DNA from 4 places in the Aeromonas crassostreae genome. Region 3 is predicted to be linked to each of the others. Evidence: predicted binding sites of a transcription regulator. Region 3 holds the regulator's gene; each other region holds the start of a gene.
What was found. The regulator sigma-54, encoded in region 3, starts transcription at its own class of promoters, with help from an activator protein. The targets are predictions, from matches to a motif close to TGGCACNGTTTTNGCTT.
Positions count from the first base shown of each region.

Region 1 (7,665 bases), on a different contig from region 3:
CAGGTTATCGATATTTATTTATGGAACGTATTTTTGAAAAGCTGATGTATTCCTCACGCTGGATCATGGCCCCCATCTATCTCGGCCTGAGCCTGATCCTGCTGGCATTGGGCATCAAATTTTTCCAGGAGATACTGCATGTCCTGCCCAATATTCTGGCGATCCGTGAGGTTGATCTGGTGCTGGTCACCCTGTCGCTGATCGACATCGCCTTGGTGGGCGGACTCATCGTCATGGTCATGTTTTCGGGTTATGAAAACTTTGTCTCCCGCCTGGATGTGGGGGAGAGCGAGGACAAGCTGGGCTGGCTCGGAAAACTGGATGCAGGTTCCCTCAAGAACAAGGTGGCTGCCTCGATTGTTGCCATCTCATCCATTCATCTGCTGAAGGTGTTCATGAATACCGAGAACATCCCGAATGACAAAATAAAATGGTATCTGCTTATTCATGTCACCTTCGTCCTGTCAGCCTTTGCCATGGGCTACCTGGACAAGATCACCAAGGGCAAATGATGGCGGCGCGCTCACGCCGTCGACAGTGGGGCTGAGCCTGTCTGTCCCCCCATCGCGAATGCAGCGCCCTTGAGGTGAACTGACGCGCATTGAAAAAGCCAGCCCGTTTTCACGGGCTGGCTTTTTTGCTGTCCCCTGCAGGCAGGGGGGCAGTGGGGGCGGACTCAGCCGACCAGGCTGGCCCAGAGATCGTACTCGTCCGCCTCGTCGATGCGGACCTTGACCATGTCGCCGGGTTTCAGGCCGGTCTCGCCGTTCAGGTAGACAAGGCCGTCGATCTCGGGGGCGTCGGCGAAGGAGCGGCCGGTGGCGCCCTCTTCGTCCACCTCGTCGATCAGCACCGTCATCACCTGACCGACCTTGCGGGCGAGCTTGCGAACGGAGACCTGCTGTTGCAGCTCCATGAAGCGCTGGAAGCGCTCCTCCTGCACGGCTTCCGGCACAGGATCCGGCAGCTCGTTGGCCTTGGCGCCTTCGACCGGGCTGTATTTGAAGCAGCCGACGCGGTCCAGCTCCGCCTTGTCGATGAAGTCCAGCAGCATCTGGAACTCTTCTTCGGTCTCGCCGGGGAAGCCGACGATGAAGGTGGAACGCAATGTGATCTCGGGGCAGATCTCGCGCCACTTCTGGATGCGCTCCAGGGTGCGTTCGACGGTACCCGGGCGCTTCATCAGCTTCAGGATGCGCGGGCTGGCGTGTTGCAGCGGGATATCGAGATAAGGCAGTACCTTGCCATCGCGCATCAGCGGGATGACGTCATCCACGTGGGGGTAGGGGTAGACGTAGTGCAGGCGCACCCAGATGTCGAGCTTGGCCAGCTCCTCGCACAGGGCCACCATGCTGGTCTTGACCGGCATGCCGTCGTAGAAACCGGTGCGGTGCTTGACGTCGACGCCGTAGGCGGAGGTGTCCTGGGAGATCACCAGTATCTCTTTGACGCCGGCCTCTTTCAGACGCTTTGCCTCGGCCAGCACTTCGCCGATGGGGCGGCTCACCAGATCCCCGCGCATGGAGGGGATGATGCAGAAGGTGCAGCGGTGGTTGCAGCCTTCGGAAATCTTGAGATAGGCGTAGTGGCGCGGGGTCAGCTTGACACCCTGGGCCGGCACCAGGCTGGTGAAGGGGTTGTGGGTGGGTTTTTCCACGTATTTGTGGACGTGGCCCAGCACCTCTTCATAGGCGTGGGGGCCGGTGATCTCGAGCACCTTGGGGTGGATCTCGCGGATCTGGTTCTCTTTGGCACCCAGGCAGCCGGTGACGATCACCTTGCCGTTCTCGGCCAGGGCCTCGCCGATGGCTTCCAGGGATTCCTGCACTGCGCTGTCGATGAAGCCGCAGGTGTTGACCACCACCAGTTCCGCATCGTCATAGCTGGGCACCACGTCGTACCCTTCGGTACGCAGCTGGGTCAGGATGCGCTCGGAATCGACCAGGTTTTTAGGGCAACCCAAGGAGACGAATCCTACTTTGGGGGCCTGTTTTGTGTTGGACATCGCTCAATCACTCTTAGGTGGCTCTCTTATAAGGGCGCGGATTTTACCGGAATGGCTAACCAAAAACTATACAGCGGGCGCAACGGAGCAGAACAAACTTTGTGGTGGCGCCAGCGTGCCGACCTGGGCGCTGCCCTCGGAGCGGTACCGTGAGCCCGGGCTTTTCCGGTTTCAGTCAAATCTGCTACTGTGACCCAGGGTTTATCACGGGTGATGGAGAGCAAGATGAAGATTCGACTGCTGGTCATGGCAATGGTACTGGCATTGGCTTCGGCCCCAACGCTGGCGGATTGGGCCAAGGTGAAGGAGGCCGCCACCGAGCTCGGCAGCGCGGTGAGCGAGACCAGCAAGGAGGCGTGGCAAGATGTCACGGATTTTTCCAAACAGACCTGGGACTCGGTCTCCCGGTGGGGAGAGGAGACCTTCAACACCGCCGGGGAGTGGAGCGACAAGAGCGTGACGACCGGCAAGGCATGGTTGGAGACCGCCGACAAGCAGCTCGACACCCTGCTCGAACCCAAGACCCCGGCCGAGGCCAGAACCGCCCTCGATACCATGGCCGACACCGCCCTGGTGCGGCTGTTCAACGAGCAACCCTCCGCCAAGCTGCTGTTTGACCAGGCCTATGGCTATGCGGTGTTTGACTCGCGCAAGTTCTCCCTGATGGTGCACACCAACCAGGGATCCGGGGTGGCGGTCAACCGTCAGGACGATAGCCGTACCTATATGAAGATGTTTGGCGCCGGTTTGGCCGCCGGGCTGGGGGGCAAGTTCTACCAGCAGGTGATCCTGTTCGAGGACAAGGCCAGGTTCGATGCCTTCGTCAATCAAGGCTGGGAGGCCACCTCCGAGGTGGGCGCCGTGGCGGGCAAGGAGAGCGCCGAGCTGACGGCCAAATACAATGGCGGCATGGCCATCTATCAGATCGGCGAGAAAGGGCTGCTGCTCGATGCCAATATTTCCGGCTCCAAGTACTGGCTCGATGACGATCTGAACAAGGAGTAGCCGCCCGGGCTCTGCGGGAAATGTTTCTTGTATCATATTGAAATGCGGTCTGTTTAAATGACGCGACGCGCAGTAGAAGAGGGCCTTTCGCCCTCTTTTTCATGGCCGGGAACGGCGCCTCTGCTCGCCCTGCCCGGCAGCCAGGCGTGCCTGGGTGGCTCCCTCATCGCTCCTGGTTGGCACCTTATTTGCTTAAGTGATGCCAGCGTCAATGATTTGTCTGGGGAAGGGTGATGGAAATAAGTGCAAGCAGCCTGATGCAAGAGATGCAGGCCCTCAAGGTAGAAGCGGGTATCCCGGCCATCAGCCAGCCGGCCGGTCAGGTCAGCTCGGATTTTGGCCAGCTGTTGCAGCAGGCCCTCGGCCACGTCAACGGCCTGCAGGGGAACGCCAACGATCTGCGCAGCCGGCTCGACATGGGCGACAAGTCGGTGGATCTCTCCGATGTGATGATCGCCGGCCAGAAAGCCTCCATCGCCTTCGAGGCGACGGTGCAGGTGCGCAACAAGATGGTCGATGCCTACAAGACCATCATGAATATGCCGGTATAAGGGTGCGCATGCCGCGACCCGACCAGAAGATAAGGACCTGATCTGTGGCGAACGAACAAAACGGCGACCTGCTGATCAATCACGAAGGGACCAGCGCCCTCGATGAGCATGAACAGAAGAGTTCCGCACTGGGGTTCCTCTCCAACAGCGATGTGCTGCGTCAGATCACCCTGATCCTGGGACTGGCCATCTGCCTGGCCATCGCCGTCTTCATCCTGTTGTGGGGCAAGGAGCCGGAGATGCGGCCCCTTGGCACCTACAACACCGAGGAGCTGGTAGCGACCCTGGATTACCTGGATCAACAGAAGATCCCCTATCAGGTCGAGGGCAGAAGCGTGCTGGTCAGCGCCGAGAACTACGGCGACATCCGCCTGCGCCTGACCCGGGCCGGGCTCGGCACCAGCAGCGTCAGCAGCAATGACGGTGAATCCATCCTGCTCAAGGACTCCAGCTTCGGGGTCAGTCAGCGGATGGAGGCCGAACGCCTCAAGCTCAGCCGCGAGCGTCAGCTGGCGAGCGCCATCGAACAGTTCCAGAACGTGGGCAAGGCCCAGGTGCTGCTGGCCATTCCCAAGGACAATGTGTTCGCCCGCAACGAGCGCAAGCCCAGCGCCACCGTGGTGCTGACCCTCAAGGGCAGCGCCCTGGGACAGGGGGAGGTGGACTCCATCGTCGACATGGTCGCCTCCGCGGTCCACGGCCTGGAGCCGACCCGGGTGACGGTCACGGATCAGAGCGGTCGCCTGCTCAACTCAGGCTCCCAGGATCCCGTCTCCGCCCAGACCCGCAAAGAATTTGCCATGCAGCAGAAGCAGGAGCTGGAGTACAAGCAGAAGATAGACGCCATCCTGATCCCTGTGCTCGGCATGGACAACTACACCGCCGAGGTGGATCTCGCCCTGGACTTCTCCCAGCAGGAGCAGACCCGCAAGACCTACAACCCCGACCTGCCCGCGGTGCGCTCCGAGATGACCCTGGAGGAGAACAGTGCCAGCGGCGCCAATGGCGGCGTGCCCGGCGCTCTCTCCAACCAGCCGCCCGCCGCCTCCGGCATCCCGGAGAAGGCGGAAGGGGGCGAGGGCGGCACCAGCGCCGGCCGCTCCCGCAAGGAGGCGACCCGCAACTATGAACTGGACACCACCGTCAGCCACACCCGCCGTCAGATGGGGGGCATTCGCCGCATGACGGTGTCGGTGGCGGTGGATTACAAGTCGGTCACCGGCGCCGTGGGCGCCGTCAGCCGCGAGCCGCGCAGCCAGGCCGAGATAGACACCCTGCGTCGCCTCATCAGTGGCGGCCTGGGATTTGACGTGACCCGGGGTGACACCCTGGAGGTGGTCGCCATCCCGTTCAATCGCCCCGAGCTGGACGTGATGCCGGACCTGCCCATCTACGAGCAGCCCTGGTTCTGGCGCGCGGTGCGCATCGCCGCCTCCGTGCTGGTCATCATAGTGCTCATCGTCACCGTGGTGCGGCCCATGCTCAAGCGCCTGCTCTACCCGGATGTCAAACCCGAGAGCGAGCTGGATCTGGACAACAGCATAGTGCTGGGTGGCGACGACGAATTGAGTCTGCTGGCGGCCCAGGCCGAGGCCGAGCCCATCTTCGGGGTGCGCGATGGTCACCTGAAACTGCCGGATCTCCATCGGGATGAGGACCTGCTCAAGGCGGTGCGGGCCCTGGTGGCGAACGAACCGGATCTGGCCGCTCAGGTCATTAAAGAATGGGTAACCAAAGATGCCTGAAGAGAATAAGAACCAAGTGACCGGCAACGACATCAGCGACGGTCAGCGCCAGATCCTCGACCAGATGTCGGGGATCGAGATGGCCGCCGTGCTGATGCTCAGCCTCAACGAGGAGGATGCCGCCCAGATCTTCCGCCACCTCGAGCCCAAGCAGGTGCAGCGCCTGGGCATGTCCATGGCTTCCATGTCGGATTTCAGTCACGACAGGGTGGCGGCGGTGCATCGTCAATTTATCGACGACATCCAGAAGTACACCAACATCGGCATCGGCAGCGAAGACTTCGTGCGCAAGGCCCTGGTGGCGGCGCTCGGGGAAGACAAGGCCAGCAACCTGGTGGATCAGATCATCCTGGGCTCGGGTGCCCGGGGTCTGGACTCCCTCAAGTGGATGGATGCGCGCCAGGTGGCCAGCATCATCCAGAACGAGCACCCCCAGATCCAGACCATCGTCCTCTCCTATCTGGAGCCGGAGCAGTCCGCCGAGATCCTGAGCCAGTTCCCGGAGCAGGTGCGCCTGGATCTGGTGATGCGCATCGCCAACCTCGAAGAGGTGCAACCGGCGGCGCTGCAAGAATTGAACGACATCATGGAGAAGCAATTCGCCGGCGCCGCCGGTGCCCAGGCGGCCAAGATGGGCGGCCTGAAGGCGGCGGCCAACATCATGAACTACCTGGATACCAACGTCGAAGGCCAGCTGATGGATGCCATCCGCGACTCCGACGAGGAGATGAGCCAGCAGATCCAGGACCTGATGTTCGTGTTCGAGAACCTGATCGACGTGGACGATCGGGGCATCCAGACCCTGCTGCGGGAAGTGCCCGGGGATCTGCTGCAACGGGCCCTCAAGGGCTCGGACGATCAGATGCGCGAGAAGATTTTCAAGAACATGTCCAAGCGGGCCGCCGAGATGCTGGCGGACGATCTGGAGGCCATGGGGCCGATCCGCGTCTCCGAGGTGGAGGCGGCCCAGAAGGAGATCCTCTCCACCGCCCGCCGTCTGGCGGATGCCGGCGAGCTCATGCTGGGGGCCGGTGGCGGCGAGGAGTTCCTCTAAGCCCGGCCTGCCTGGGGGATGAACGGGCCGCTGCCTGAGGCCCTGCGCCAGGCAGGTATGGCGTGATGACGGCGTGATGCACGGGGCGCCAGTCCCGATGAAGGGTGTCAGATGGGAGTGCCTCTAGAGCATGAATGACAAGAACAGCAAGCTGCGCGGCTACATGCGACCGGATACGGCGGGCACCCAGATCGAGACCTGGGGCTGGCCCGAGATGGAGGTGGCCGCCGAGGTGGAGACCAATGCCCTCGGCCTGACGCCGGACTGGTATCGCCAGGAGGAGGAGGTCGTAGCCGAGGAGCCGGCGCCCGAGCCCGCCCCCAGCCTCACCGCCGAGGAGCTGGAGGCCATCCGCCAGGCCGCCTGGGAGGAGGGCATGGCCGAGGGCCAGGCCGCCGGTTTTGCCAAGGGCCTGGAGGAGGGCAAGCTCGAGGGCCTCAAGCAGGGTCACGAGGCGGGCATGACCCAGGGCAAGGAGGAGGGGCTGGCCCTGGGCCGCGAGCAGGTGGAGCAGGAGCAGGCCCACTGGCGCCTGCTCGCCTCCCGCCTGGCCGAGCCCCTGGCCGAGCTGGACGCCGGGGTGGAGCAGCAGCTCATCGCCCTGGTGATGCAGCTGGCCCGGGCCCTGATCAAGCAGGAGGCGGTGACCTCGCCGGCCCTGCTGCTGGGCGCCCTCAAGGAGGGGCTGGCCCTGCTGCCCGCCGCGCGCCAGGGAGTCACCCTCTCCCTGCATCCGGATGACATCCAGCGGGTGGTGGCGGCCTTTGGCGAGGAGGAGTGCGAGCGGCGCCAATGGCGCTTCGAGAGCGATCCCACCCTGGTGCCCGGCGATCTTCAGCTCGCCACCGAACTCTCCAGCGTGGATCTGACCCTCTGTGGGCGCATCGACCAGCTGCTGCGCAACTTCCTGCGGGAAAACCAGCACGACTAGCCTGGGCCCCTTCATGAGGATCGAGTGATGAGCAACAGCCTTTCCCAACGACTGCAACGATACCGGGTCGGCGAGATCGCCCCCAAGACCCCGGTCGCCGGAAAGTTGACGCGGGTGGTGGGCCTGACCCTGGAGGCGGTGGGGTGCCGGGCCGCCATCGGCGCCCTGTGCCGCATCGATACCCAGGATGGCACCCTGGAGGCGGAGGTGGTCGGCTTCTCCGGCGATCGCCTGTTCCTGATGCCGAGCGAACAGCTCAAGGGGGTCATTCCCGGCGCCCGGGTGGTGCCCGTCACCGAGGAGCACGGCATCCCGGTGGGCATGAACCTGCTCGGCCGGGTCATCGACGGTATCGGCCAGCCCCTGGACGGCCT
Region 1 covers NZ_JBSTYM010000011.1:37,904-45,568, forward strand. Annotated here, with positions in the region: gene ACW5W4_RS10470 (TIGR00645 family protein) at 21-512, shown strand; gene rimO (30S ribosomal protein S12 methylthiotransferase RimO) at 677-2,005, opposite strand; gene befA (beta cell expansion factor BefA) at 2,231-3,010, shown strand; gene fliE (flagellar hook-basal body complex protein FliE) at 3,244-3,561, shown strand; gene fliF (flagellar basal-body MS-ring/collar protein FliF) at 3,606-5,306, shown strand; gene fliG (flagellar motor switch protein FliG) at 5,299-6,360, shown strand; gene fliH (flagellar assembly protein FliH) at 6,491-7,291, shown strand; gene fliI (flagellar protein export ATPase FliI) at 7,319-7,665, shown strand, end outside.
Region 1: fliE (flagellar hook-basal body complex protein FliE) is a predicted target of sigma-54. The motif match lies at 3,188-3,204, and genes of this name have one in related genera.

Region 2 (7,665 bases), on a different contig from region 3:
CAGTGTAGCCATGACACGCTTATGCGTGCCAATCTCGCAGGCGAGCACGCAATCTGTGCATCGCCTGGCTGTGGATCTGGCTCACCCGAGACTCACTTACGTTCAATACTTCACCAATCTCGCGCAGGTTCAACTCTTCGTCGTAGTAGAGGGAGAGCACCAGGGCTTCCCGCTCCGGCAGACGGCCTATGTTCTCGGCCAGGGCCGCTTGGAAGCGTTCCGCCGCCAGCTCGTCGAAGCCGAGGTTGTTGCCCGCCTCCGGTCCGCCGATGACGTCTTCACTCACCCCCAGATCCTCGATGCCGATGATCTTGCCGCAGGAGACATCCTGCAGCATGGCGTGATACTCGCCAAGGCCCACCCCCATATAGGCGGCCACCTCGGTGTCGCGGGCATCGCGGCCATGGGCCTGCTCCACGTTCTCGATGGCGTCCGCTATGGTGCGGCTGTTGCGGTGAACCGAACGGGGCACCCAGTCGCCACGGCGGATCTCGTCGAGCATGGCGCCGCGAATGCGGATGCCGGCATAGGTCTCGAAACTGGCGCCCTTGCTGCCGTCAAAGTTGCGAGAGGCCTCGAGCAGCCCAATCATACCTGCCTGGATCAGGTCATCCAGCAAGACACTGCTCGGCAGACGAGCCAACAGATGCTGGGCGATCCGTTTCACCAACGGAGCGTGGCGCTCCACCAGCACATAGGAATCCTGATGACGCAGGTAGGCTTGGGCTTTATTCACGAGATCCTTCCTCTGTGATGGCCGGTTTTTGCAGCAGATTTTCCAGGAAGAACTCCAGGTGACCGCCCGGCTGGTGCGGGATGGGCCAGCTGGCCGCCTTGTTGGCCAGGGCGCGGAACGCCAGGGCGGCCGGCGACTTGGGGAAGGCCTCGACGATCAGTTTCTGCTTGCGCACCGCGGCACGCAAGTTGGTGTCATAGGGAATGCAGGCGACCAGCTCCAGGGAGGTATCGAGGAAACGGTCGGTCACCCGGGTCAGCTTGGCATAGAGCTCCTGGCCTTCTCGCAGGGAGCGCACCATGTTCGCCACCACCTTGAAGCGGAACACGCCGTGATCCTTGGAGAGGATCTTGATGAGGGCGTAGGCATCCGTGATGGAGGTGGGCTCGTCGCACACCACCACCATGATGTCTTGCGCGGCGCGGGTGAAGCTAAGCACCATGTCGGAGATGCCGGCGGCCGTGTCCACCAGCAGGATGTCGACCTGGGTCTTCATCTCGCTGAAGGCACGGATCAGCCCCACGTGCTGGGCCGGCGACAGCTCGACCATGGACTGGGTGCCCGAGGTGGCCGGCACTATCATCATGCCGTAGGGCCCCTCGACGATGATGTCGTCCAGGGTGCACTCCCCCGCCAGCACGTGGGAGAGGTTGCGGTGCACCCTCAGCCCCAGCATGACGTCGACGTTGGCCAGACCCAGGTCAGCATCCAGCACCATCACCCGCTTGCCCTGGGCCGCCATGGCACCGGCCACGTTCAGGGTGACGTTGGTCTTGCCGACGCCCCCCTTGCCACCGGAGACGGCGATCACTTTCACTCGGTTATTTGAACGCATTTTGCGCAGACCACTCGCCTGATCCATAGGTATGTTACTCATAAGAATCTGAATCCTCGCCCTCACCAAACCCCGCGCCCCAGAAGTAGGGCTCTTCGCTCTCCCGGTCCAGCGACCCCATGGCCGCGCCGACGAGCTGGGCCGCGTTGGCTATCTGAATATCTTCCGGAACCCGCTGACCATCGGTGATGTAGCTGATGGGCAACGCATTCTGGATACACACATTGATCACTTCCCCCAGATTGATGCTCTCGTCCAGCTTGGTGAGGATGCAGCCGGAGAGGGGAATGCGGCGAAAGTGATCCATGGCCTCCTGCATGACCCGGCGCTGGGATGTCGCCGACATCACCAGGTAGCTGCGGATCTGCACCTTGGCACTCTTGACCAGGGTGTCGAGCTGCTCGGTCAGCCTGACATCCCGCTGCCCCATGCCGGCGGTATCGATCAATACCAGACGGCGGTGGCGGAATTGATAGAGGGCGCTGGCCAGCTCCTCGGCATCGCGCACCTGGCGCACCGGGCAGCCCATGATGCGCCCATAGGTTTGCAGCTGTTCGTGGGCGCCGATCCGGTAGTTGTCCGTGGTGATGAGCGCCACCTGCTCGGCGCCATATTTCATGGCAAAACGGGCCGCCAGCTTGGCGATGGTGGTGGTCTTGCCCACCCCGGTCGGCCCGAGCAGCGCCACCGCGCCCCCCTGGCGCAGGATCTCGTCCTCGCTCACCTTGAGCTGGGCGGTCAGCACCTCGGCCAGCTGGGCCAGGGCCTGATGAATGGACATCTCTTCCGGGATGAGACCCGCCAGCTGATCGGCGAAGGCATCATCGAACCCTATCTTCTTGAGCTCCTTGATGAGCAGGGCCCGCATCGGCTCGCGGCGTTCCACCTCCTGCCACATCAGGCCGGAGATCTGGTGCTCCAGCAGCTTGCGGATGGAGGCCATCTCCTGGCGCATCCCTTCCATCTCCGGGTCGCGCTGGGGCTGGGGTGCCCGCGCCGGTGCGGGTCTGGCCCTGGGCTTGGCCGGTTGCGGGGCGGCCCAGTTGCCCTGCTCCGCCAGGGTACGGGGCGCCTCGGCCGCCTGGGGCGCCGGACGCCCTGCCCCCAGTCCGCTCGACTGGTTCGGGGTCAGCTGCTGCTGACGGGCCAGCAGGGCGGCCAGGGTATCGGCATACTGCTCATTGCGGCTCTGGCCGCCGGCGGGCGCCTCGCCGCGCCCGGGGGCCGGTCGCGCCACCTGACGCGCCGCAGACGAAATATTGACGCTCTCTTCGTTCAACTGGCGGCGAACCGGCACATCCCTCGGGATCGTGACCTGGGATTGATAGTCGATGGCGGCGACGATCTCGACCCCGCCGGTGACCTTTTTGTTGGACATGATGACGGCGTCCGGCCCGAGAGTCTCTTTGACCTCGGCCAGGGCCGTGCGCATATCCTTGGCAAAAAACCGCTTAATCTTCACCCGTCATCTCCGCTAACTAGTGCTGCCCTACCGCGCTGACAATACGGATCTGCTTGTCATCCGGTACTTCCTGATAGGACAGGACGCGCAATCCTGGAATGGCATTCTTGACAAACTTGGCCAGGGTATTTCTCAGGATCCCCGATGTCAGAAGCACCGCCGGTTGACCTTCCAATTCTTGCCGCTGGGTGGCCTCGAGCAGGGAGCGCTGCATCCGCTCCGCCAGGCCCGGCTCTATGCCGGCCCCTTCGCCCCCACCCGCCTGCAAGGATTGATGCAATATACGTTCCAACTCTGGCGCCAAGGTGATGACGGGCAACTCGGGATCCGGGCCCGCTATCTCCTGCACGATGAGGCGACGCAGGGCGATGCGGCAGGCCGCGGTCAACACCTCGGGATCCGGGCTGCGGGGTCCGTATTCCACCAGGGTCTGCAGTATGGTGCGCATGTCGCGAATAGGCACGCCCTCATTGAGGAGATTCTGCAACACCTTGACCAGGTTGCCCATGGTGATCACCTCGGGAACCAGCCCTTCCACCAGCTTGCTCTGATGTTTTCCTATCATGTCCAGCAGCTGCTGCACCTCGTCATGGCCGAGCAGCAGGGCCGCCTGGTTGGAGAGGATCTGGCTCAGGTGGGTGGCGACCACGGTGGCGGCGTCCACCACCGTATAACCCAGGGTCTGGGCCTGGGAGACCTGATCCTTGCCGACCCAGACCGCCTCCAGCCCGAAGGCGGGGTCCTGGGTGGGGATGCCCTGGATCTGGCCGAACACCTGGCCCGGGTTGATGGCCATCTCCTTGTCGTGGTAGACGTTCGCCTCCCCCGTGCTCACCCCCATCAGGGTGATGCGGTACTGGTTCGGCGCCAGATCCAGGTTGTCGCGGATATGCACCGCCGGCACCAGGAAGCCCAGCTCCTGGGAGAGCTTCTTGCGTACCCCCTTGATCCGGTTGAGCAGCTCCCCGCCCTGGCTCTTGTCCACCAGGGGGATGAGCTGATAGCCGACCTCGAGGCCAATGATGTCCACCGGCATGACGTCGTCCCAGCTCAAGTCCTTCTGCTCCACGGGCGCATCCCCGTTGGCCGGCAAGAGTTCACCGCTCGCCGCCTTGGCCTGGTTCTGCTTCTCCCGGCGCAGCAGCCACCAGGCACCGGCCGCAGCCACGGCCCCCAGACTCAGGAAGGCCAGGTGCGGCATGCCGGGCACCAGCCCCATCATCAGCAGGATGCTGGCAGAGATGACCAGGGCCTTGGGATTGTCGAACAGCTGGCCCAGCATGGCGGTGCCCATGTCCTGATCCGTGTTCTGGCGGGTCACTATGATGGCGGCGGCGATGGAGAGCAGCAGGGAGGGGATCTGGGCCACCAGGCCGTCACCGATGGCGAGCAGGGTATAGACCTCTGCCGCCTCGCCGAAGCTGAGCTGGTGCTGCATCATGCCGATGATGAAGCCGCCGATGATGTTGATGAAGAGGATCATGATGCCGGCAATGGCATCCCCCTTGACGAACTTGGAGGCACCGTCCATGGAGCCATAGAAGTCCGCCTCCTGGGTCACATCGGCGCGGCGCTTGCGCGCCTCCTCCTGATTGATGAGACCGGCGTTCAGGTCCGCATCGATGGCCATCTGCTTGCCGGGCATGGCGTCCAGGGTGAAGCGGGCGCTGACTTCAGAAATCCGCCCGGCACCCTTGGTGACCACCACGAAGTTGATGATGACCAGGATGAGGAAGACGATGATGCCCACCGCATAGTTGCCACCGATCACCACGTTGCCAAATGCCTCGATCACATGACCGGCGGCGTCGCCCCCGTTGTGACCCTCCAGCAGCACCACCCGGGTCGAGGCGACGTTGAGGGCAAGTCGCAGCAGGGTCGCTATCAGCAGCACGGTGGGGAAGGCGGCAAATTCCAGGGGACGGCGGGTATAGACGGCCACCAGCAGCACCACGATGGAGAGGGCGATATTGAAGGAGAACAGGGTATCGAGCATCAGCGGCGGGATGGGCAGCATCACCATGCCGAGGGAGGCCAACACCAGCAGCGGCGTGCCGAGCCCCTTGCCCACTATTCCGCGGTACGCTTTCAATCGGCCCAATGATGCCCGCACTGTCATGACGATTCTCAGTTCTTGATCCCAGATGAGAGGGATTAAAGCAAACATCGAGCCAATAAAGCAATTTACTGATTTGTAATGCTTTTATTTTGACTGTGTCAGAAGTTTGTCAGCTGCGGCCTGACGAGGGCGCTTGCGGGGGATGCCAAGAGGCTGCGGGCTGCGGCCCTGGCGTGACTTGCGGTATTCCGGCGCAATGAGCAGGTCCCTGTCCAGAGACGGTTGGCCAAGACGTCACTTGCGGTATTCCGGAGGTATGGGCAGGTCCTTGCCCAGGGGCTGCGGGCGACGGCCCCGGCCACGGCGGAACTTCTTGAGCTGATAGACATAGGCCAGCACCTGGGCCACGGCGGCAAACAGCCCCTCGGGGATCTCCTGGCCAATCTCGGCGCTGTGGTAGATGGCACGGGTCAGCGCCGGGGACGGCAGTATGGGGATCTCGTACTCCCGGCCTATCTCGCGGATCTTGAGCGCGACCTCGTCCACCCCCTTGGCCAGCACCTTGGGCGCCGCCCCCGGCTTGCCCTGATCGTATTGCAGCGCCACCGAGTAGTGGGTCGGGTTGGTGATGATGACATCGGCCTTGGGCACGTCCCCCATCATGCGCCGCGCCGCCATCTCCATCTGCAGGCGCCGGATTCGCCCCTTCACCTCGGGCTTGCCCTCTGAGTCCTTGTACTCGTCCTTGACCTCCTGCTTGGTCATCTTGAGCTGGCGGGCATGGTTCCAGCTCTGGAAGGGGACGTCGATGGCGACGATGGGCAGCAGGGCGCAGCAGAGGATGATCAGCATCCACAAAAACAGCTCGAGGGCATCGATGATGCCGCCGGGAAAGGCCTCCAGGGAGAGGTTGAGCAGGTGGTCGAACTGGCTCGACAGCATCCACCAGGCAAACAGGGTGATGAACAGGACCTTGGCGATGGACTTGACCAACTCCACCAGGGATTGCACCCCGAACATCCGCTTGAGACCGGCGAGGGGGCTGAGCTTGCTCCACTTGGGCATCATGGCCTGACTGGAGAAGTTGAGGCCGCCGAGCAGGGTATTGCCGATGAAGGCCGCCAGGGCCACCAGGGCGAACAGCAGACCCAGGGGGAACACCACCTCGCCGATCAGGGTCGGCACCATGGTCCACATGGCGCTGGGGTCGAACGCCTGCTCCCGCTCCAGGGTAAAGCCCATGGTCATCACCTTGAGCATGGCGGTGGCCAGGGACTCCTTGACCATCAGCAGACCGAACACGGCGGCCAGCAGCACGCTGGCGGTGCCCAGCTCCTTGGAGCGGGCGATCTGCCCCTTCTCCCGGGCCTGTTGTAATCGCTTGCCCGTCGCCTGTTCGGTACGTTCCTGATCGGTATCAGCCATGGTGGCCTGCCTCCCGTGAGCAGGGGGCCGTCAGGGCCAGGGTCAATGCCCCTCCTTCAACCATGGGCGCCCCCCAGACACTGGGTCTCGATGAGCTGGCAGCCGGTCTCCTGCACCCGCTGCCAGAGGGCATCGAAGTGGCCGAGGAAGCCGCCTATGGTGAGCCAGAGGATGAAGAGCCCCGAGATCATGCTGACCGCAAAGCCGATGCTGAAGATGTTGAGCTGGGGGGCGGCCCGGGTCATGACCCCGAAGGCGAAGTTGATGAGCAGCAGGGCGACGATGGCGGAGAGGGACATCACCAGGGCCGCCTGGAACATGACGCCGAGAAAGCCCGCCAGGGTGCGCAGGGAGGCGACCGAGAGACCGCCATTGCCCACCGGCAGGGTATCGAAGCTCAGGATCACCATGCGCAGCATGATGAGGTGACCGTCCAGGGCGAGGAACACCAGGGTCGCCAGCATCAGGTAGAACTGGCCCACCACGGGGGCGGACTGGCCGTTCATGGGATCCACCAGGGAGGCGAAACCCAGGCTGGTCTGCATGGAGATCACCTGGCCCGCCATCACGAAGCTCTCCATCAGAAACTGAGTCATCAGGCCGAGGGCCACCCCGATCAGGATCTGCTGGCCGAGGATCAGAAAACTGCCCAGGGAGAAGAGCGCCACCTGGGGCATGGGGGGCAACAGGGGGGCGATGAGGAAGCTGATGGCCAGCGAGAGCCCCATGCGCACATGCATGGGGGCCAGCTTGCTGCCAAACACCGCCATCACCATCAGCAGGCTGCTGATCCGCGCCAGGGGCCAGAGCACGGAGGCGAGCCACTCCAGGATGAGCTGGCTGGAGAAGGTCACGACCCCTGCCCCGCGCCGCTCATCCCACCACCTCGGGGATCTGGCTCACCATCAGCACGAAGAAGTCCATCAGGCTCTGCAGACCCCAGTGGGCACCCGCTCCCAGGGCCAGCAGGGTCACCACCAGCCGGGGCAGGAAGCTCAGGGTCTGTTCGTTGATGGAGGTGGCCGCCTGGAAGATGGCGACCACCAACCCCACCATCAGGCTGGGCAGGATCACGGCACACACCATGATGGTGACCAGCCAGAGCGCCTCTCGAAACACGTCGACGAAGGTTTCCGGTGACATGGCGC
Region 2 covers NZ_JBSTYM010000011.1:52,212-59,876, reverse strand. Annotated here, with positions in the region: gene ACW5W4_RS10575 (RNA polymerase sigma factor FliA) at 20-736, opposite strand; gene ACW5W4_RS10570 (MinD/ParA family protein) at 729-1,613, opposite strand; gene flhF (flagellar biosynthesis protein FlhF) at 1,606-3,033, opposite strand; gene flhA (flagellar biosynthesis protein FlhA) at 3,050-5,152, opposite strand; gene flhB (flagellar biosynthesis protein FlhB) at 5,387-6,517, opposite strand; gene fliR (flagellar biosynthetic protein FliR) at 6,574-7,371, opposite strand; gene fliQ (flagellar biosynthesis protein FliQ) at 7,391-7,660, opposite strand.
Region 2: flhA (flagellar biosynthesis protein FlhA) is a predicted target of sigma-54. The motif match lies at 5,191-5,207, and genes of this name have one in related genera.

Region 3 (7,665 bases):
GTTGCTGTTATTCTTTCCCACCCTCAGAGGCGGCGCCCTGCTGCCCGACCTCATCAGCAACAGCCGGGAGATGAGTTTCTCCTATGCCGCCCACCGTGCCGGCCCTGCCGTGGTCAACATCTATACCCGCAGCTTTGCCGGCGCCCGCGGCGAGAAGGCGGAACTGAGACCTCAGGGGCTGGGCTCCGGGGTCATCATGAACCAGCGCGGCCATGTGCTGACCAACTACCATGTCATCGCCGACGCGGACCAGATCATCGTCGCGCTGCAAGATGGCCGCGTGTTCAGCGCCGAACTGGTGGGAACCGATCGCCTGACCGACCTCGCCGTGCTCTACATCGAATCGGACAACCTGCCGGTGATCCCACAGGATCCCGAACTGCGCCCGGACGTGGGGGACGTGGTGCTCGCCATCGGCAACCCCTACAACGTCGGCCAGACCATCACCCAGGGCATCATCAGCGCCACCGGCCGTCTCGGCCTCTCCAGCATGGGACCCGACAGCAACGGCCGCCAGGATCTGCTGCAGACCGACGCCGCCATCAACGAAGGCAACTCGGGTGGCGCTCTGGTCAATGCCAACGGCGATCTGGTCGGCATCAACACCGCCGCCTACCACCTCAACGGCAACCAGGAGAGCTACGGCATCAGCTTCGCCATTCCCTATCGCCTCGCCAAGCGCATCATGGACGAGCTGATCACCAACGGCCGGGTCATCCGCGGCTACCTCGGCATCTCCAGCGTCGAGATCAACCCCATAGTGGCGCGCATGATGAACCTCGGCGATCTGCGCGGTCTGGTGGTGGAGAGCCTGGATCCCGCCGGCCCCGCCGCCAAGGGCGGCCTGAGGCGCGGGGACGTCCTGCTCAAGATCAACGGCGAGGCCATCAGCGGGGTGCGGGCCGCCATGGACAAAATTGTCGAGAGTCGCCCGGGCACCCAGATGAAGATCTCCGTCATCCGCGACGGCAAGCCCTTCGAGCTGACCGTCATCATAGAGGAAGATCTGCGCTACCAGAATCAGCAGGCCGCCAGCGCGGCAGGGGCCAGCTGACCCCAGACTCCCGCGGGCGGCCCCTCGCCGTCCGCCCCGCCTCGCGCCGACAAGATGATCCGGCTCACACTCTCACCCGGCTCCTGGAGCGCCCCCTCCCTTGTACCATCTGTGAATCCCTCACAGATCCCCATGCGGCTGCGCGACGGGGACAACGCCACCTTCCGGGTGCTGGAGGCCAGCATACGCCGGGAATACCTCCAACTGAGGCTCACCAGCCTGGACTCGGTGCGCGAGTATGAGGCCCTGACGCGGCTGGAGCAGGACTTCGTCATCAGCACAGTGAGAGTGAGCGAGAAGGGGGGTGCCCGTGGTCCAGGGCGCCCCCTTCCCGACCCAGTATCAGCTGGAGCAGCTCGGCAAGCTGGTGCTGATCGATCGCACTCGCCCCTACCTGCTCGACAAGTATTTCAGCGAGGAGCACTTCCTGATCCTGGATGCCCCCCTGACCCAGCAGCAGCTGCTGGATCGGGTGTGCAGCCAGCTGGAGGCGGAGGAGAGGGTCGAACCCGGCTTTCGCGCCTCCCTGTTCGAACGTGAAGCCATCGTCTCCACCATGCTGGGGGACGGCATGGCCCTGCCCCACTCCCTCGGGCTGCTGGCCAAGCGCACCTGCGTCTATACGGTGCTGGCGCCCCAGGGCATAGAGTGGGGCAATGGCGAGATCGCCAGCCTCAGCTTCGTGCTGGCCATCAGCAAGCGGGACTATGAGGAGGCCATGGGCCTGTACGATCTCTTCATCAGACTGATGAACGAAAAGGCCAGCAAGAGTCTGCTGGCCTGTGGGGACTTTGCCAGTTTCAAGGCGCTGGCGCGCACCGGGCCTCACTAGCGGGGCCCCTACTCCTCGTTGAACCCCGAGGTGAACAGGGCCACCACGGCGGCCAGGGCCGCCTCTTCCTGGGGCCCCTCGGCTTGCACCTCCACCCGCTTGCCCTGGGCCGAGTCCAGCATCAGCATGCCGATGACGCTGTCGGCATCGGCCTCGACCCCCTCTTCGTTGCGCAGCAGCACATGGGCATCGAAACCCTGTACCAGTTCGAACAGCATCATGGCCGGGCGCGCATGCATGCCCAGCTTGTTCTTCACTTCTACCGAGGCGGAGACTGTCATCTGACCTCCCGTTGCGCCATCAATGTTGCGGATCCCGTTTGTCCAGGGTGCGATGGCGGATCTGCACGTTCTTGCCGAGCCCCTCGAAGGTCCGCGCCAACTGTTCGGCGATGAACACGGATCTGTGCTGGCCGCCGGTGCAGCCAATCCCGACCGTGAGATAGCTGCGGTTGTTGCGCTCCAGGGCCGGCAACCAGGTCGCCAGCATGTTCTCGATCTGCAGGGTGAACTGCATCACGTCGGGCTGGCTCGCCAGGTAGCGGGCCACCGGCTCATCCTTGCCGGTGAACGGCTTGAGCTCGGGGATCCAGTGGGGATTGGGCAGGAAGCGGGCATCGAACACGAAGTCGGCATCCTTGGGAATGCCGTACTTGAAGCCGAACGACTCGAACACCAGCACCAGCTCATTCTCCTTCTTGCCGAGCACCCGGGTCTTGATGAGCTCGCTGAGGTCATGAATGCTGAGGCTGGTGGTGTCGATACGCAGATCGGCGCTCGCCGAGATCGGCGCCAGCAGATGGGTCTCTTCGCGGATCGCCTCGTCCAGGGAGAGGCGCTTGCGAGAGAGGGGGTGCAGGCGACGGCTCTCGCCGTAACGTTTGAGCAGGGTGCTGTTCTCCGCATCGAAGAAGAAGCTGCTGTATTGCACCCGACCATCACCGCGCACCTGGGCCAGCAGGGTCTCCAGCCGCTCCGGATCACCGGGCAGGTTGCGCACGTCTATGCTGACCGCCAGCTTGTCGTACTGGCGCTCGACCGAGACGATCAGCTGAGGCAGCAGATTGACCGGCAGATTGTCGACACAGTAATACCCGAGATCTTCCAGTACCCGCAACGCAACGGTCTTGCCCGAACCGGAGCGGCCACTGACTACGATAAGCTGCATCTTGCAACCTCCACAGCGACGAGTTGATTAGCGAGGGCGACTGCCCATCAGGCGGAGATCATGATCTGGTAGAGATCATCATCGCTGGCAGCCTGGCGCAGCTGGCGGCAGACCGCCTTGTCACCCAATTTGGCGGCCATCAGGGAGAGGGTCTTGAGATGCTGCTTGCACTCACTCTCCGGCACCAACAAGGCAAAGAGCAGATCGACGGGCTGATTGTCGATGGAATCGAAGGGGATGGGCTCGGCAAAGGTCATCAGCACCGCCGTCGGCGGGAACTCGTCGCCGATGCGGCCATGGGGAATGGCAATGCCGGCACCTATGCCGGTGCTGCCCATCTTCTCGCGGGCAAGCAGACATTCGAACAGGGCCTGGCGCGGGGTACCCAGCCGCTCGGCGGCCAGCTCGCTGATGATTTCCAAGGCGCGTTTCTTGCTGGTACAAGGGACCGCACTTTTGGTGCAGTCCCGACTCAGTATGTGTTCAAGTTGCATGGTTATTTTTGATTTAACTTGTCTTTGTGCTTGATGATCTGTCGATCAAGTTTGTCGAGCAGGGTATCTATCGCGGCGTACATATCCGCGTGTTCCGAGTTGGCGAACACTTCGCCCCCGCTGACGTGTAGCTTGGCTTCGGCAATCTGGTTCAGTTTTTCTACGCTCAACACCACATGAACATTGTTGATGTGGTCAAAGTGACGCTCGAGTTTGGCAAACTTGTTATTCACATAATCACGCAGCGCTTCGGTGATCTCTACGTGGTGTCCGGTCAAGTTAATTTGCATAACGTCTTCCTTCTGTGTTGCCTAAACCAGGCGTTTGCGCTGATTGGACGGTGGTATCAACAAGGATTCACGGTATTTGGCGATCGTGCGTCGAGCCACCATAATACCCTGTTCGGCCAGCAAATCCGCGATCTTGCTATCACTTAGCGGTTTCGCCGGGTTCTCCGCCGTCACCAGCTTCTTGATCAGGGCACGAATTGCGGTCGATGAGCACTCACCTCCTCCTTCTGTGTTGACGTGACTGGAGAAAAAGAACTTCAGCTCGAAGATGCCACGGTGGGTATGCATGTACTTCTGGGTCGTGACCCGGGAGATGGTCGATTCATGCATCTCCACCGCCTCGGCGATGTCGTTGAGTACCATGGGTTTCATGGCCTCCTCACCGTATTCAAAGAACCCCTGCTGCTGCTCGACGATGCAGTTGGCCACCTTGAGCAGGGTCTCATTGCGGCTCTCCAGACTCTTGATGAACCACTTGGCATCTTGCAGATGGGAGCGAATGAACTGGGTGTCCTGGCTGGTGCGCGCCTGGCGAGCCATGGCGGCATAGGTTTCGTTGACGCGAATGCGGGGCGCCGAATCCGGGTTCAGCTCCACCACCCAGCGGTTCTGGCGCTTGACCACGGTGACATCCGGGATCACGTACTGGGAATCGCTCTGCACCACCCGGTTGCCGGGCCTGGGTTCGAGCTGCTGGATGAGATCGATGACCTCCTTGAGCTCCCCTTCCTTGAGCCGCGTCTTGCGCGCCAGGGTGCGATAGTCCCGATTGCCCAGCAAGTCCATGTGATCACGGACCACTTCACGCGCCTGGGTCAGCCAGGGTTGGCTCGGACTGAACTGACCCAGCTGGATCAGCAGGCACTCCTGTACCGAGCGGGCCGCGATGCCGACCGGATCGAAATGCTGTACCCGCTTGAGCACGGCCTCGATCTCATCGAGCTCCACCTCGACGTCGTCACTGCTCACCGCCTGCTGGATGTCTTCCAGGGTGCTGGTCAGGTAGCCGGACTCGTCGATGCCGTCGATGATGGCCAGGGCGATGGCGGCATCGAGATCGCTGAACGGGGTGAGCCGCATCTGCCACAGCAGATAATCCTGCAGGTTTTCCGTGGTCTCCCCCTGATAGACGCTATCTTCCCCCTCGAAGACGGGGCCGGCGCTCTGGCCGGTGCCGGCGGAGTAGACGTCATCCCAGCTGCTGTCGACCGGCAGCTCGTCAGGCAACTGCTCCTGAGCCATGGCCTCGCTGCTGTCGATCTGGCTCTCATCCTGCTTAATATCGGTATGAGTCTCCTGCTGCTCGACCTCTTCTTGCTCGAGCAGGGGGTTGCTATCGAGGGCTTGCTGGATCTCCTGCTGAAGTTCCAATGAAGAGAGCTGGAGCAGACGAATCGCTTGTTGTAACTGCGGCGTCATGGTCAATTGCTGACCGAGACGCAACTGGAGTGTCGGCTTCATCTACGTCGGGATATCCTTATTTCAGCGAGGCGATCATCAGGAAACGAAGGGCGATTTCCCCTTACTATAGACTGAATTGATCGCCCAAATAGACACGCTTGACCTGTTCGTCGGCCAGGATCTCGGCGGGGGTGCCTTCCGCTATCATCTTGCCGTGACTGACGATATAGGCCTTCTCGCACACATCCAGCGTCTCGCGCACGTTGTGGTCCGTGATGAGCACGCCCAGCCCCCGCTCCTTGAGATGCTGGATGATCTTCTTGATGTCGATGACAGAGATGGGATCGACCCCCGCAAACGGCTCGTCCAGCAGGATGAAGCGGGGTTCGGCCGCCAGGGCCCGGGCTATCTCGACCCGGCGGCGCTCGCCACCGGACAGGCTCTGGCCCAGGTTGTCCCGGATGTGGGTGATGCTGAACTCTTCCAGCAACTGCTCCACCTTGTCTTCCCGCTCTTCACGACTCAGCTCCTTGCGGGTCTGCATGACCCCCATCAGGTTGTCATAGACGGAGAGGCGGCGGAAGATGGAGGCTTCCTGGGGCAGATAGCCGATGCCATTGCGGGCACGTATGTGCATGGGTTGCAGGCTGATGTCCTGCTCGTCGATGGTGATCAGGCCCGCATCCCGCTGCACCAGGCCGACGATCATGTAAAAAGAGGTGGTCTTGCCGGCACCATTCGGGCCGAGCAGGCCCACGATCTGGCCGGTGCCCACTTCCAGGCTGACGTCACTGACCACCATCCGCTTCTTGTAGCTCTTCTGCAGCCCGGCTGCCTTCAACACTGCCATGGCTTATTTATCCTGCTTTTTGTCGGCGGGTTTGTCGAAATTCTCGACCTGATCGGGCAGGAACACCGTCTTGACGCGATTGGTTTCACCCTTGCTCTCGGCGATCATCTTCTGTTTGACGATGTCATAGCGGATCAGATCGCCGTTCACCTGGCTGTCTTCCTGCTTGAGCTCGCCGTTGCCCGTGATGGTCACCAGACGATTCTTCAGCTCGTAGCGAATGCTGTCGCCATGGGCATTGACCGGCTTGCCGTTGTCCAGGATCTGGAAGAAGGTGGCGGGTTTGCCATAGGCGGTCATCACCTCGGCGCCCTTCTCGCCCGAGCGGATCACCACCACCTTGTCGGCCTTAATCTTGATGGTGCCCTGGGTGATGATGACATCCTCGCTGAAGGTGACACGGTTATCCTGCATCTCGGCTATCTGTTTGACGGCGTCCACATACACCTTCTCGGCGAAGTCGGACTCCTTGGCGCTGACGCCCCCGCACAGCAGCAGGGCAAGCAGAGCCAGATTAACGTTTCTCATTGAAATAGATGGCATGGCCTTGGTCCAGTAATTCGAAATATTTGCGATCCAGATGCCCCTTCAGGCCAAGGCCCTCGGTCTGGAACTCTTTGGCGACGATGGCGACCTGACGATTACTTCTCACATCCTGGGTCACCAAGTCCAGCTCCAGGTAGGGAGTGTCCAGGGTGGAGATGAAGGAGGTGGGCAAGAGGCCATCGAGATGGACCTGGTCCCTCAGGATCACGTTGTCGTCGGTGTTGAGCACCCCCGTCTCGGCGGTCACCTTCCATTCGGCATCCCCCTTGTCATCGAACAGATAGACGACGGGCTTGTCAAAAGTGGCCTGCTCGAGCAGCTGAAAATACTCGGCATAGACGGACTCCAGTCGCTCGCTGCGCTTGCCCGTCTCGTCGAAGCGGGTGGTCACCAGATCCTTGGCGATGAAGTCCGGCTGATAATGTTCCGTCTTGGGCGCGGCCGGCGGCGCCAAGGTCACATCCCCCAGTTGCCAGATGGTCAGGGCCACGATGAAGAGGGCGGCGAACAGCAGGGTCTGGCGACTGATCATGCCGATACCTCGGCCAGCTCATCGGCATGCCCCTGGGCCTGCAAGATGAGATCGCACAGCTCGCGCACCGCGCCCATGCCCCCACCCAGCCGGGTCACCAGATCGGCGCGGGCCACGACCAGCGGATGGGCATCGGCGACCGCCACCCCCAGGCCACAGGCCTGCATCACCGGCAAATCTATGGTGTCATCCCCCATGTAGGCCGCCTGGCTGGCGTCCAGTCCCAGTTGCTGCAGCAGGGCCTCGAAATGGGGCAGCTTCTGATCCGCCCCCTGGACCACATGCTTCACCCCCAGGCTCGCCATCCGGTTGCTGACGATGCGCGAGTTGCGCCCCGTGATGATGGCGATCTCGATGCCCGCCCTCATCAGCGCCTTCATGCCGGCGCCATCCCGGGTGCAGAAGGTCTTGAACTCCTCCCCCTCGTTGCCCATGTAGATGAGGCCGTTGGAGAGCACGCCATCCACGTCACACACCAACAGGCGGATACGCGCCGCCT
Region 3 covers NZ_JBSTYM010000002.1:12,238-19,902, reverse strand. Annotated here, with positions in the region: gene degS (outer membrane-stress sensor serine endopeptidase DegS) at 1-1,054, shown strand, start outside; partial or broken gene ACW5W4_RS01690 (PTS sugar transporter subunit IIA) at 1,193-1,886, shown strand; gene npr (PTS phosphocarrier protein NPr) at 1,895-2,167, opposite strand; gene rapZ (RNase adapter RapZ) at 2,187-3,053, opposite strand; gene ptsN (PTS IIA-like nitrogen regulatory protein PtsN) at 3,101-3,547, opposite strand; gene hpf (ribosome hibernation promoting factor) at 3,550-3,837, opposite strand; gene ACW5W4_RS01665 (RNA polymerase factor sigma-54) at 3,859-5,298, opposite strand; gene lptB (LPS export ABC transporter ATP-binding protein) at 5,363-6,088, opposite strand; gene lptA (lipopolysaccharide transport periplasmic protein LptA) at 6,092-6,616, opposite strand; gene lptC (LPS export ABC transporter periplasmic protein LptC) at 6,603-7,163, opposite strand; gene kdsC (3-deoxy-manno-octulosonate-8-phosphatase KdsC) at 7,163-7,665, opposite strand, start outside.

Region 4 (7,665 bases), on a different contig from region 3:
TCACCGCCCAGCTCAAGGCGCTGGAGGCGGACGGTGTCATCATCCGCACCCTGCACCCCGAGGTGCCGCCCCGGGTGGAGTATGCCCTGAGCCCGCTCGGCGTTGCCCTGCTCCCCCTGCTGCAACGGATGCACGACTTCGCCCTGGCCCACGCCGACTTGCTGGCGCGGGAGCCGCACTGACGTTCTGCCAAACGGCACTAACCCTCGGCCGACCAGCCCATCACCCATTCGACGCAGCCGGTGTGGGGATCCCGCTGCTCACCTTCGATAGTGAAGCCCTGGGCGAGATAGAAGTCGCAGCTGGCCTGGTTCTGCCGGTACACCTGCAGACGAAGCGCTGGCCGCTGCCGCTTGGCATGGGCGAGCAGCGCCTTGCCATGGCCGCGCCCCTGGTGCGCAGGCGCCACGAAGAGGGCGGCCAGGGTCTCTCCATGCAGGGAGTAAAACCCGAGCACGGCGCCATCCTGGCAGAGCACATGGTTGTCGGCGGCGGGCAGATAGATCCCCCGCATCGCGTCCAGATTGGCGTGCCAGTAGGCGGGGGCGATGAAGTGGTGGGCCAGCAGGGAGGCATCCAGCCAGACGGCGAGGACGGCCTCCATGTCGGCCGGGGTGAAAGGGCGGACCTGCATCTGTGTCTCGTCTGGTGGCATCAGAAGAGAGCATGCTAACCGCACCAGGCTCATCGTCAACCGGTGCGCGGCCAAAGTGCCGCCCCCATAACGGAAAGGTGGCCTCCGGGAGTGGGGAAGACACCTTGCGGTACAGGTGTCGCCGCGAGGCGCGGAGTCCGCATCCCCCCTGGGTCGTCAGCGGGCCCGCAGCAACCGGCGGCTGAGCGCGGTGGTCGCCAGTAGCCGGTAGCCGAGCAGGGTGAGCGCCAGCAGCGCGGGTACCTTGAGGAGCTCCCACCACAGCAGCTTGCCCTGGGGGCCGAACACCATCAGCCAGACCACCAGCATCATGTGCAGGCAATAGAGGCCAAGCACCCTGGGGGCCTGGCGCTCCAGCCAGCTGCCCTTGCCCCAGCTTGGGTTGGCCAGCAGCAGGCCGAACAGGCCGAGCGCCCAGGGCAGGGAGCCCAGCAGGAAGTCGTGACGGTTGAGGGGCACGGCGGCAAAGCGTAGCAGGCCCGCGGCCTCCAGGGCATAGAGACCCATCCCCGCCACCATCAGCAGGGCGCAGCGCCTTCCGTCCGGCCGCCAGGCGCGCAGGCGCAACTCGGCGCCAAGGGCCACGAACAGCAGGGAAAAGAAGGGACCGTTGCGGGTCAGCAGGGCCCACTCGCCCCCCGCCAGCAGCGGGCCATAGGAGCCGCCGATCAGGGCAAGCCCGTAGAGCAGCACGCCCGCCACCAGGGCCAGTCGGGGCAGCCCGACCCGCCAGCACAGGGCCAGCAGCAGGACGGCCAGCATCAGGGCGGGCAGGAACCAGAGGTGGATCATGCCGCCCACCCACCAGACATTGAGGGGATCCCCCAGCTGCATCTGCCACTGGCCCGCCATGGCGGGCAGATAGCCTTCCGTCATGGCCGCAACCGGGTTGAAGGGGACCAGCAGGTAGACAAGGCTCCACACCAGCCAGAGTCCCAGCAGGGAGCGGCAGTAGCGCAGCGCCACCCACACGGGGTGGCCCGCGGCGAGGGCGGGTTGCAGAAAGTAGCCGGCGCACAGGAAGAAGAGGGGCACCGCGAAGCGGCACAGCTGGTTGATGATGGCCCCGAGCAAGAGGTAGGGGGTGTCGTCCCACAGCGCGGGATCGAACGGATTGCTGAAGGGGGAGAGGTGAATGGTCATCACGGCCAGGATGGCCACCACTCGCCCGCATTCGATGCTGGAGATGCGCATGATACCTCGCTGCGTCTGGGGTCTGGTGGCACCCGAACAGCCGCACCTGACCCCCGCCAGTCAGGGAGCCGCCAACTGTGACCCCGCCCGTGACCGGTTACCCTTTGTTACCTCCTCGTCGCAATAATGACCCCATCCGCGGCCGGTAAGCCTTTGTTACCTCCTTGCCGCAAAAATGGCCCCATTCGAGGTCGGCAAGCCTCTGTGGCCCCCCCCCCCCCCCCCCGCCCCCCGGCCCCCGGGTCTCCTCCCTGTTATGCGGCCTGTTGCTGGGCGCCAGCCTCAGTCAGAGCGCCCTCGCCGAGCCGCTGCCGCCCGGCCCGGCGCCGAGCGTGCCCCAGACCCTCACCAGGGGCAACGGGGCCGAACCTGAGTCCCTGGATCCGGCCCTGATCCGCAGCGGCTTTCCCGGGGAAGTGATCCTGGCCGACCTGTTCGAGGGGCTGGTGAGCGAAGACGGGGAGGGCAAGATAGTGCCCGCCCAGGCGCTGAGGTGGGAGCAGAGCCAGGACGGCCTGGAATGGCGCTTCTTCCTGCGCCCCGATCTGCGCTGGTCCAACGGGGCGCCCCTCAAGGCCGAGGACTTCGTCTACGCCTGGCGTCGCCTGCTCGATCCCGCCCTGGCATCCCCCTCGGCGGGCCTGCTGCTGGCCGCCGGGATCAACAATGCCGGCGCCATCTATGCCGGGGCCCTGGAGATGGAGAGCCTGGGGGTGACGGCCGAGGGGGATCAGGTCCTCAAGGTGACCCTGGAGCGGCCCGTGCCCTATTTCTTGCGGCTCATCAGCCAGCGCCCCTTCGTGCCCGTGCTGCGGCAAGTGATTGCCGAATATGGCAAGGGCTGGACCCAACCCGGCCATCTGGTGAGCAACGGCGCCTACCGGCTCATGGCGTGGCGACCCCAGGAGCGGTTGGAGCTCGCGCGCAATCCCGCCTACTGGAACGATGCCCACAGCCGGATAGACAGGGTCAGCTACCTGCCCCTCGCCTCCCAGCAGGCGGAGCGTCAGCGCTACGAGGCGGGGACGCTCCAGCTCAGCAACCGGGTCTCCCAGGAGTACTATGACAGCATCAGGAGCAGCCATCCCGAGCGGCTCTGGGGCCAGCCTCTGCTGGGCACCTATCTCTACAGCTTCAATCTGGGCAAGCCCGAGCTGCGGGACGTGCGGGTGCGCCAGGCCCTGAGCATGGCTGTCGATCGCCAGCGGCTGACCGAGGAGGTGAGCGGCCAGGGGGAGCTGCCCGCCTGGAGCCTGCTGCCGGACATGCCTGGCTATGCCGCCTCCCCTGATGAGCAGGCCAGTGCCGCCAGCCGTGAGGCCATGGCGGCTGGCTTGCTCAAGGCGGCGGGCATCGATGCGGCCCATCCGTTGCGGCTGACCCTCACCTATAACGACTCGGAACACCACAGACGCATGGCGCAGGCGGTGGCCGACATGTGGCGACCCCTGGGGGTCGAGGTTGATTTGAAGAGTCTGGAATGGGACGCCTATCAGACCGCCAAGGACAGCGGCGACTTCATGGTGGCGCGCTCCTTCCTGTTTGGGGATTATGTGGATCCTTCCGCCATGCTCAATGCCCTGCGTTGCCAGGATCCGCAAAACGAGAGCGGCTACTGCAACCCCCGCTATGATCAGTTGCTGGGGCAGGCCGCCGCCACCCTGGACGAACAGCGCAGGGCGCACCTCTATCGGCAGGCGGAGGCACTGCTGGCCCAGGATGCCCCCGTCATCCCCCTCTATCACTACCATCAGACGCGGCTGATCGATCCCCGGTTGCGGGGTCTGCCCACCGCCAACCTCAAGGGGGCGATCGCCAGCAAGGATCTCTACTTCGCCGCCCCCCAAGGAGCCGACCAATGAGACTCGCCATCCTCTCCGATCTCCATGGCAGCCTGACCGCCTTCGACCGGGTCATGGACTGGCTCGCCCCCTGGCAGCCGGACCATCTGCTGCTGCTGGGGGATCTGCTCAACCATGGCCCGCGCAACCCGGTGCCGGCAGGCTATCAGCCGGCGGCGCTGGCCGAGCGCCTCAACGCCATGGCCAGCCGGATTTTGGCGGTGCGGGGCAACTGCGACTCGGAAGTGGATCAGATGCTGCTCGCGTTTCCCATGCTGGCGCCCTACAACCAGCTGCTGGTGGACGGGCGACGCTGGTTTATGAGCCACGGCCATCTCTATCGGCCGGACGAGGTGCCCCTGCCCGGCGGCAGCCTCTATCTGAGCGGCCACACCCATCTGCCCGAGCTGACCCGCAGCGGCCTGGGGGAAGCGGAGCGGATCCGGGTCAACCCGGGCTCAATCTGCTTCCCCAGGGGTGATCTGCCCGCCAGCCTGGTCTGCTATGAAGGGGGCGAGCTGAGCCTGCGGGCGGCGCAAGACGGTCGGGTGTTGCAGCGGCTGTCACTGGCTGGGGGCTAACACAGAGGGCGCCCCGCCCCCCCAAGGGGGGCGGGCCGATACCCATGGCCGCCCATTGTCTGGGGAGTGAACAGCGGGGGGAGCCGGCAAGGGTGCCAAGGCACGGGAAACGGATAAACAGAGTGCGGGGCAAGCGCCGCCCCGGCGATCAGGCCTTGATGGCGGGGGAGCGGGTGCCGGAGCGGGTGTTGCCCTTGGCATCATAGGTGAGGGAGTTTCTGTCCCGCAGCTGGCTCAGGAAACCGGCGAGGCGGCGATTGGCGACCATGCTCAGCTCCAGCAGGCGGCCATTGATGTCATTTTGCTGCTGGCAGGCGGCCAGGCTGTCGGTGATCCGGGCCATGAGCTCCGGCTGGCTGGCGAGCTGGGCAGGGAGATCCGGCTGCTGGACAAGAGTCTCGTCCAGCGCCTCTATGGCGCCAAGCAGCTGCTGCTTGCGCTGTGCCAGGGGAGGCAGCTCGAGGGCTCGGCGCTGGGTGAGAAGGGCGAACTCTTCGGTCAGCAACGCCTGCATCTGGGCGAGCTGATCATGCTGTCGTTGCAGCAGCTCAGCCAGGTCCATCATCCCAGGGTTTTCTCCAGCTGGGCTTCCAGGCTGAACATCTTCTTGGCAACGACCTGGCTGTTGACCTGGTATTCACCACTGGCCACGGCCCGCTTCAGGCTCTCCACCCGGCTCTCATTCCCGGTCGAGGCCGAGTTGAGGTTTTTCTGTACTTGTTGCAACTGTTGCGCCTCGCTGGTCAGGGAGACTGAATCGACCTTGACCTGGGGGGCACGGGCGTCTTGTCCGCCGCTGGTCGACTTGGCCACGCTGCTCTGGCTGTTACCGGTATTTTGTACCCGGTTACCCGCCAAGTTGTTGATATTGTTAATAGCCATCTTGGTTACCTTCTTCGCTTTGCTGCCTGCTTACCCCGGTTATCGGTCTAACCTGCCGGAACTTTAGGGAAAATACCCAAAAAAATCCGTCAGAAGGTGACGATGACGGTGTCGACCGAGCTCACCTTGCCCTGAACCGTTTTGCCGGAGCGGGTATTGATGAGCTTGATCATGTCGCCGAAGCTGCCATCTTGCAAGGCGCGGGCCATGGTTTTGATCTGCATGCTGCTGTTTTCGGCGATGAGGGTGACCTGGTCTCCCTTGCACACCACGCAGATCTGGTTGAGGCGCACCGGCTGACCCGGCCTCAATTCCCGCTTGCTGCGGGTGCCGACCAGGGCATCCAGATCTTGCACATAGTCCCCACGGATCAGGGTCTGATCCTCATAGGCCTGGGCCAGCTGGTTGCGACCGAGGATGTCTCCCTTGGCGATGGCTTCCACCACTGTGATGTAAGGCTTCTGGATGCTGACCCGCACCGGCAGATAGAGATCCCAGCCCGGCGCCTCGTGGCACTTGAGGTAGAGGGTGGTGTTGCGGCGGATCTCCATCCTGGCGGGCAGGCTGATCTCCAGATCCTGGTCGCAGGGACTGAGTTGCAGCCGCTCGTCTATGCTGGCGGCGCTGATCTGGGCCCTGGCATCGAGGGGGAGAGAGAGCTGATCGCGTACGAACTCTTCCGCCCGGGTTTGCAGCCCGGCATTGACGTCGCTGGCTCGAACAGAGCCGACCCCGCCAAGGAGCAAGGAGATGAGCAAAAGTCTGTTAATCATTTTCGTCCGCTGGTCGATAAGTGAATGACGTATATGACCAATGTTAACTATGCTTGCGCCAAGTCCGACCCTTGGGGTTGGCAATCCTCTGGCGCGAGCCAACATGGCACATGCATCTCATGCATGAATAATGCCAGGCGTTTTTAGGGAGTGTGTATGGCCGGTATTCTGGACTCAGTAAACCAACGGACTCAACTGGTCGGGCAAAATCGCCTGGAGTTGCTGCTGTTTCGGCTCAATGGACGTCAAAGATTTGGCATCAACGTCTTCAAGGTGCGCGAGGTGTTGCAGTGCCCGCCCCTGACCGTCATGCCCAAGCTCAACTCCTGCATTCGTGGTGTGGCGCACATTCGCGGCCAGACCATCTCGGTGATCGATCTCAGCATGGCCATGGGCAAGCGTCCCATCGCCGATCTCTCCAAGTGTTTCATCATCATCTCGGAGTACAACCGCTCCATTCAGGGGTTCCTGGTCCATTCGGTCGAGCGGATCATCAACATGAACTGGGAGTCCATTCTGCCGCCACCCAAGGGGGCGGGGCGCATCAATTATATGACGGCGGTCACCGAGGTGGATGGCGAGCTGGTGGAGATCCTGGATGTGGAACGCATCCTCAACGAGATCTCTCCCGTCTCGACCGAGGTGAGTCAGGATCTGGTGCAGGCGAGCGTGGAGCACAACACCCAGGGGCGCCCCGTGCTGGTGGCCGACGACTCCTCGGTGGCGCGCAAGCAGGTGCAGCGGGCGCTGGATGCCATCGGCGTGCAGTGCGTGCTGGCCAAAGATGGTCGCGAGGCCCTCAACATGCTGCTGGAGATGGCCAAGCAGGGTCCCATCAAGGATCAGATAGCCCTGGTCATCTCGGACATAGAGATGCCGGAGATGGATGGCTACACCTTCACCGCCGAGATCCGCAACCATCCCAGCCTGAAGGATTTACATGTTATCCTGCACACCTCTCTCAGTGGTGTGTTCAACCAGGCCATGGTGCAGAAAGTCGGGGCGAACAATTTCATCGCCAAGTTTCAGCCCGATGAGCTGGCCAAGGCCGTTCAGGGCGCACTCTAAAACAAGAAGCGTGGATACATGAAGACACTGTCAGACGACTTATATAAGCAATTCAGCAGCTTTTTGGCGCTGCAGAGCGGAATTGTGCTGGGTGACAACAAGCAGTATCTGGTGAAGAGCCGCCTGTCCCCCTTGATGGCTCAGTTTGGCATCGAGAGTCTGTCTGAACTGGTGACCCGCGCCATGAATGTGCGTGAGCGGGAATTGAAGATGGCGGTGGTCGATGCCATGACCACCAACGAGACCCTCTGGTTCAGGGATGGCTATCCCTTCCAGCTGCTCACCGACAAGCTGTTTCCCGAGCTGGGCAAGAGCGGGCGACCCATCAAGATCTGGTCGGCGGCGTCCTCCTCCGGCCAGGAGCCCTACTCCATCGCCATGACGGCGCTGGAGCAGCAGATGAAGCGGCCCGGCACCCTGCCCGGGGGCGTGCAGATAGTGGGGACGGATATCTCCACCACCATGCTCAACCAGTGCAAGGAGGGGGTCTACGACAGCCTGGCGCTGGCCCGGGGGCTCTCCCCCGAGCGCAAGAAGCTGTTTTTCGAACCCTGTGGCGACAACCGGATGCGGGTGACGGAGCGTGTCAGAAAATTGACCACGTTTCGCCCCTTGAATCTGCTGGAGAGCTACAGCCTGCTCGGCAAGTTCGACATCATCTTCTGTCGCAA
Region 4 covers NZ_JBSTYM010000006.1:76,011-83,675, reverse strand. Annotated here, with positions in the region: gene ACW5W4_RS06680 (winged helix-turn-helix transcriptional regulator) at 1-182, shown strand, start outside; gene ACW5W4_RS06675 (N-acetyltransferase) at 200-634, opposite strand; gene ACW5W4_RS06670 (acyltransferase family protein) at 812-1,849, opposite strand; gene ACW5W4_RS06665 (peptide ABC transporter substrate-binding protein) at 2,113-3,711, shown strand; gene yfcE (phosphodiesterase) at 3,708-4,271, shown strand; gene ACW5W4_RS06655 (flagella synthesis protein FlgN) at 4,420-4,836, opposite strand; gene flgM (flagellar biosynthesis anti-sigma factor FlgM) at 4,833-5,153, opposite strand; gene flgA (flagellar basal body P-ring formation chaperone FlgA) at 5,243-5,848, opposite strand; gene ACW5W4_RS06640 (chemotaxis protein CheV) at 6,083-6,994, shown strand; gene ACW5W4_RS06635 (CheR family methyltransferase) at 7,013-7,665, shown strand, end outside.
Region 4: flgA (flagellar basal body P-ring formation chaperone FlgA) is a predicted target of sigma-54. The motif match lies at 6,046-6,062, and genes of this name have one in related genera.